DNA from 2 places in the Paraburkholderia sp. HD33-4 genome. Region 2 is predicted to be linked to the other one. Evidence: riboswitches for the same ligand, from Rfam matches in the RefSeq annotation. Region 2 holds a riboswitch; the other holds the start of a gene.
The links. Region 2 has a riboswitch for ZMP and ZTP ahead of L0U84_RS38630 (LysE family translocator). Riboswitches for the same ligand answer to the same signal wherever they lie in the genome.
Positions count from the first base shown of each region.

Region 1 (3,410 bases), on a different contig from region 2:
CGCCAGTACGGCCATCAGCATCACGAGCGCGATCACCGCCAGCGTTTCGACGAGCGTGAAACCGGCGCGCGACGGCCGGTGAATCCTCTTGAATTTCATCTGCATCCCTGAGCGTTTCGAACGGATGCAGCCAATCTAGCGTTTTGCGAGCGCTCCGAACATCGTCCGAATGGCCAGGTGGCGTTCAGACGTTAGCGCGCGCAACAATGCACGTGACGATCGATCACGGAGGCGGGAGAAGCGATGCGAGAAGAAAAGCGCGAAATGCGCGAGGCGATGGGGGCGAATGACCGCAGCTCAGATGCGGCACGCGTGCGCTCAGCGCTTGCGGGAAGGCTTGGGCGGCGAAGCCGCGCGGCGGAATTCCTCGATCACGTCCTCGAACTCGGAGACGTCTTCGAAGCGCCGGTACACGGAAGCGAAACGGACGTAGGCGATCGTGTCGAGCGCGCGCAACTCGTTCATCACGAGTTCGCCGAGGCGCTCGCTACGCACCTCGCGCTCGCCGCTGCCGAGCAGCTGATACTCGATACGGGCGACCGCCGCTTCGATCGCGTCCACGGCAACCGGGCGCTTGCGCAGCGCCAGTTGCATGCTCGCGACGATCTTGCGGCGATCGAACTCCGTGCGCGTGCCATCCTTCTTGACGACCGACGGCAACGCCAGCTCGACCCGCTCATACGTCGTGAAACGCTTGTCGCAGGCCGGGCAGCGGCGGCGCCGGCGAATCGTCGCGCCGTCTTCGGATACGCGCGAGTCGACGACCTGCGTATCGGCGTGGCGGCAGAAGGGGCAATGCATGACGGCTTAGCCGTAAACCGGGAAGCGCTTGGTCAGCTCGGCGACTTGCGCGCGCACACGCTCGATCGTCGCAGCATCTTCCGGGTTGTCCAGCACGTCGGCGATCAGGTTGCCGACCTGCTCGGCTTCCTCCACGCCGAAGCCGCGCGTGGTCATGGCCGGCGAACCCAGGCGGATGCCCGAGGTCACGAACGGCTTTTCCGGATCGTTCGGGATCGCGTTCTTGTTGACCGTGATGTGCGCCGCGCCGAGGGCCGCTTCCGCAGCCTTGCCGGTGATCTTCTTCGCGCGCAGGTCGACCAGCATCACGTGGCTTTCGGTGCGGCCCGACACGATGCGCAGACCGCGCTTGACCAGCGTCTCAGCGAGCACGCGCGCGTTCTCGACGACCTGTTCCTGATACGCCTTGAATTCCGGCGACAGCGCTTCCTTGAACGCGACGGCCTTCGCGGCGATCACGTGCATCAGCGGACCGCCCTGGATGCCCGGGAAAATCGCCGAGTTGATCGGCTTCTCGAACTCGGCCTTCATCAGGATCACGCCGCCGCGCGGGCCGCGCAGGCTCTTGTGGGTAGTCGTGGTGACGAAGTCGGCGTGCGGCACCGGGTTCGGGTACACACCGGCTGCGATCAGGCCAGCGTAGTGCGCCATGTCGACCATGAAGTAGGCGCCAACCGACTTCGCGATCTTCGACATGCGTTCGAAATCGATGCGCAGCGCGAACGCGGATGCGCCCGCCACGATCAGCTTCGGCTTGTGTTCCTGCGCGAGCTTCTCGGCGGCGTCGTAGTCGATGTCTTCGGCTTCGTTCAGGCCGTAGCTGACCACGTTGAACCACTTGCCCGACATGTTGACCGGCGAGCCGTGCGTGAGGTGGCCGCCGTGCGCGAGGCTCATGCCCATGATCGTGTCGCCCGGCTTGAGCATCGCGAAGAACACGCCCTGGTTTGCCTGCGATCCCGAGTTCGGCTGCACGTTCGCCGCTTCGGCGCCGAACAGCTGCTTCACGCGGTCGATCGCCAGCTGCTCGGCGACGTCGACGTATTCGCAGCCGCCGTAGTAGCGCTTGCCCGGATACCCTTCGGCGTACTTGTTCGTGAGTTGCGAGCCTTGCGCGGCCATCACAGCCGGGCTCGTGTAGTTTTCCGACGCGATCAGTTCGATGTGCTCTTCCTGACGGCGGTTTTCCTGCTCGATGACCTTCCAGAGTTCAGGATCGACGTTGGCGATGGTGCTTTGGGCTCTGTCAAACATACGGGTTCCGTTGAGTGTTTTCAGGTTGACCGGATCGTGCGCCGAATCCTGCGTAGAGGGTACACAGCGGGGTACGCAGCGCTGTGGGCAGCGAGTCTTGCCCTGACGTGGCGAGTGGAGAGTCGCCGCACACGCGAGGCAGGCCAGCCACCGTCAGCGCAGATTAGTGCGCGCGGTTCACGGCTGCCCAGGCGAACGGCAAAACGGCACCCTGCGCTTCACGGTGGGTTGTTCCACCTTGAACCCGATTGGTTGAATCGGCTGAGTCGGACGACTCGGTTCTATCGCCAGTCACGCAGGGTCGAGCGCGATAGTGTATTGGAAGAGGCCCGAATAGGCAACCGACTGACGGGCACTCCGGCGGCCGCCGGCGGGGCCTCCGGACGGACCGGCGGCCCCGCTGCGCAACCCTCTGACGAAAGCGCGCCGGCCGCGCCACGCAACCGTTGCGCACCATCGCTGCAGCCGCCGATCCGGCTCGTGCATCCTTGCCGCAGCGCCGCATTGGAAGTAGGCTTGGGGCCTTTGTCTCTCACCGACCAGGGAACTGCAATGATCGTGTTTGTCACAGGCGCGTCAGCCGGCTTCGGCGCCGCCATCGCCCGCTCGTTCGTCAAGGGCGGCCATCGCGTCGTCGCCACCGCACGCCGCAAGGACCGCCTGCAGGAACTCGCCGACGAGCTCGGCGACGCGCTGCTGCCGTACGAGCTCGACGTGCGTGATCGCGCCGCCGTCGAAGCCGTGCCGGCCTCGCTGCCGGCCGAGTTCGCCGCGATCGACGTGCTCGTCAACAACGCCGGCCTCGCGCTCGGCACCGAGCCGGCGCACAAGGCGAGCCTCGACGAATGGAACACCATGATCGAGACCAATTGCACGGGCCTCGTGCAGGTCACGCATGCGCTGCTGCCCGGCATGGTCGAGCGCAATCGCGGGCATGTCTTCAATCTGGGCTCGGTGGCGGGCCGCTGGCCGTACGCAGGCGGCAACGTGTATGGCGCGACCAAGGCGTTCGTGCGCCAGTTCAGCCTGAACCTGCGCGCCGACCTCGCCGGAACCGCGCTGCGCGTGACCGACATCGAGCCGGGTCTGTGCGGCGGCACCGAATTCTCGAACGTGCGTTTTCGCGGCGACGACGACAAGGCCGCCAAGGTCTACGAAAACGTGCAGCCGCTGACGGCCGAAGACATCGCCGACTCCATCTACTGGATCGCCACGCGCCCGGCCCACGTCAACATCAACACGATCGAGCTGATGCCGGTCGCGCAGTCGTTTGCCGGTCTGTCCGTGAACCGCGGCTGAGTTTGAGGGCGGCCGGCGACGGGCGCCGCTACTATCGGTCGCGCCGCCGCCCATCA
Region 1 is NZ_JAJEJS010000001.1:569,175-572,584, reverse strand. Features, by position in the region: gene L0U84_RS02610 (GspH/FimT family pseudopilin) at 1-105, opposite strand, end outside; gene nrdR (transcriptional regulator NrdR) at 319-801, opposite strand; gene glyA (serine hydroxymethyltransferase) at 808-2,055, opposite strand; ZMP/ZTP riboswitch at 2,234-2,360, opposite strand; gene ydfG (bifunctional NADP-dependent 3-hydroxy acid dehydrogenase/3-hydroxypropionate dehydrogenase YdfG) at 2,608-3,354, shown strand.
Region 1: linked by a shared signal. The riboswitch ahead of glyA (serine hydroxymethyltransferase) and the one ahead of L0U84_RS38630 (LysE family translocator) in region 2 are both predicted to bind ZMP and ZTP.

Region 2 (3,410 bases):
CAGAACCGCGGCGGAAATGCCATCGATTGTCGTCGACCGTCTCGCCTAGATACATGCATGCATGCCGCGCGAGGTCGCGCGGCTCGGCCGGCGTCCCTCGTTGCGCGAGATAGGCAGGCGACGCGCACAGCACCCATCTGACCGCTCCGAGTTGCCGGGCGGCAAGGCCTGGCGGAGGCGAACGCGTAAGTCGGATCACCAGATCGACATCGTCACGGAGTGGATCGACTTCGTGGTCGGCGAAGACCAGTTGGACATCCACGTCGGGCCACTTGCGCAGAAATTCGGGAACCAGCGGATGGATAACGGATCGCGCAAACGAAATCGGCGCACTGATGCTGACCTTGCCTCGCGGATCACCCACCCCTTGTCCGGCGACGTCGACGGCGCCAGACGCTGCGCCGATCATATCCCGGCAATACCGGTAAATCTGCGCGCCGGAATCCGTCAAACGGATGCTGCGGGTCGAGCGCTCGAGCAACCGCGTGCCAAGCGAATCCTCGAGACGCTTGATCTGCCGGCTCACGGTCGAGGGCGTGCTGCCAAGTTGCCGCGCCGCAATGGAAAAGTTGCCGGCGTCGACGACCCTCGCAAACATCGCCATATCGGGTAGCAACGCAAAGAGTTCATTGGGATTCATCGCAACCCTCGCACCCGCAGCACGCATTTGTGCATTTCAAACATAAAAGATGTTCCGCCGCGCTGGATTATAGTTTTCAATGCAATACCCGACAATGGGGGACCGTCCGATTGAAAACAGAAGGTCCGTCATGTCGAAGCATCAGAACGCGTTATGGATATCCGACCTCATGCTGCTTGCGGTCGCGATGGTGTGGGGCACGAGTTATGGGGTCGTGAAAGGCGTGCTCGCGATCTATCCCGTGCTCGGTCTGCTGGCGTTGCGCTTCGGGTTGACGTTCGTCGTGTTGTCGCCGGCGTTGCGCTCGCTCCGACACGTCAAAGCGTCCGCCCTGGTGGGTGTGCTCGGCTCCAGCGTGATCCTGCTCAGCATCTTTTTGGCCGAGACATTCGGCATAGCGCACACGCAGGCGTCGAATGCGGCGTTCCTGATCAGTCTGTGTGTCGCGCTGACGCCGCTGGTCGAATGGGCGTTGCTACGGCGCAAGCCGTCGAGCGGCGAATGGATCGCCGTGGGCCTGTCGCTGACCGGCGCCGCGTTCGTGAGCGGCGGCGTGATCATTCCGACCGCGGGCGATGCGCTGATTCTTCTGGCTGCGTTGCTGCGTGCACTGATGGTGTGTGTGACCAAGCGTGTGATGCGCGAATCGCAACTTACCCCGCTGTCGGTGACGGCTGTGCAGGCAGGCGTCGTCGCACTGGGCAGTGTCCTGGCGGCGTTCGTGATGCCGTCACGACATTGGGAGGCGCTGCCGTCGCTCAGTGAGCACGGGGAGTTCTGGGCGAGCATCGCTTACCTCGTGCTCGCCTGTACGTTGTTCGCTTTCTTCGCACAGAACTTTGCGGTCAAGCGCAGCAACCCAACGCGCGTCGCTTTGCTGATGGGAAGCGAGCCCGCGTTCGGTGCGTTATTCGCATACGTATGGCTCGGTGAGCATCTCTCCGGTTCGGCGTGGTTTGGCGGAGGTCTGATGGTACTTGCATCGGTGCTGGCGGTGGTTCCATTTAAAAGGGACGCCAAAGTGGCGGTCGACATGCAGCCTGCGATTTCAGTCGACGGTTAGCCTCTGTTCAGGTCGGATGCAGTCGTTCGAGATGTTTATATAAGCGCAAGCGGCTGTTCCTCCGACCGCAAAGCATTTTTCTTGTGTGCAATAATCTCCGCTCCCATGTGACTGGCGCATACAGATAGAGCACTATCGTGGAGCATGGGGTCGACAGCCGCCGCGCGCCTGGGCATTACCTACTATCCATGGAGATGGGTTATGCCTGATTCCGCACATTTGCTGATGTTCGCCCTTGTGGCCTTGGGAATGGTTTTAACACCGGGGCCGAACATGATTTATCTAATTTCACGATCAATCTGCCAAGGTAGACGCGCGGGACTCATTTCCCTTGGAGGCGTTGCGCTGGGTTTTGTGTTCTATATGCTCTGCGCGGCATTCGGTATTACCGCTTTCATATTTGCGGTCCCGTACGCATATGACACGCTGCGCTTCGGCGGCGCTTTGTACCTTCTCTATCTCGCCTGGCAGGCCGTCAAACCCGGCGGACGGTCCGCATTCGCAGTGCGCGACTTACCGGTCGATACTCCGCGAAGGCTCTTTAGCATGGGATTTATCACTAACCTGGCGAATCCCAAAATCGCCATCATGTATCTGTCTCTGCTTCCCCAGTTCATTACGCCTGGACATGGCAGCGTTCTTACCCAATCGTTGGCGCTCGGTGGCGTTCAGATTTCCATCAGTCTCGCGGTGAACGCGCTGATCGCGATGATGGCCGGATCGATATCGACCTTCCTGTCCGGACGCCCCCTGTGGCTATTGGTACAGCGCTGGCTGATGGGAAGCGTCCTGACAGGCCTGGCAGTGCGAATGGCATACGAATCCAGAAAATAACCAATAGACTCGCGGCCCCTTCGGGAGCGATGGCGCCGCTAGCTGCTCGCCGATGCAAGCTCCATTCGCTTGCGCTGCAGGAACCGGCGCACGGCCGGATCACGCTCGAGACCGATCGCCAGATCGTACGCGTCGAGTGCTTGCGCCGTCGCGCCGGCACGCGCGAGCAGATTCGCGCGGGCGGCCCAGTAGGGCTGGTAGTCGGCCAGCCGCGGGTCGTCCGCATACGGCGCCAGCGCATCGAGCGCCGCCTGCGGGCCATCGCGTTCGGCCACCGCGAGCGCGCGGTTCACGGCGACCACTGGTGACGCTGCAATGGCGAGCAGCCCATCGTAGAGCTGCACGATCTCGTCCCAGTTCGGGCGACGCGTGCGGCAGCGATCCACATGCGCCGACTGCAGCGCGGCCTCGAGCTGGAAGCGCCCGATCGCGTTGAACGCGTTCGCGCGCCTTAGCAGTGCGTTCGCTGCGTCGAGCATCGGCGCGTTCCATGTCGCAGGGTCCTGGGCCGACAGCGGCACGTAGTCGCCAGCCGCATCGCGTCGCGCATCGCGACGTGCCTGCGCAAACAGCATCAGCGCGAGCAGGCCCAATGTCTCCGGTTCGTCGGGCAGCAACTCGACGAGCAGTTGCGCGAGATACAGCGCCTCGTCGGCGAGGTCGCGTCGCTCGGTATCGCCGCCGACCGGATCCGTCCAACCTTCGGCATATGCCGCATAGACCGCTTCGAGCACCGCGTCGAGCCGACCGGGCAACTCCTCGCGCTCGGGCACGCTGAACGGAATGCCCGCTTCCCGGATCTTGGTCTTCGCGCGCACGAGGCGTTTGCTCATCGCGGCGGGCGACATCAGGAACGCCGACGCAATCGTCTTC
Region 2 is NZ_JAJEJS010000003.1:897,680-901,089, reverse strand. Features, by position in the region: gene L0U84_RS38640 (LysR family transcriptional regulator) at 1-640, opposite strand, end outside; gene L0U84_RS38635 (DMT family transporter) at 771-1,703, shown strand; ZMP/ZTP riboswitch at 1,801-1,884, shown strand; gene L0U84_RS38630 (LysE family translocator) at 1,905-2,537, shown strand; gene L0U84_RS38625 (RNA polymerase sigma factor) at 2,576-3,410, opposite strand, start outside.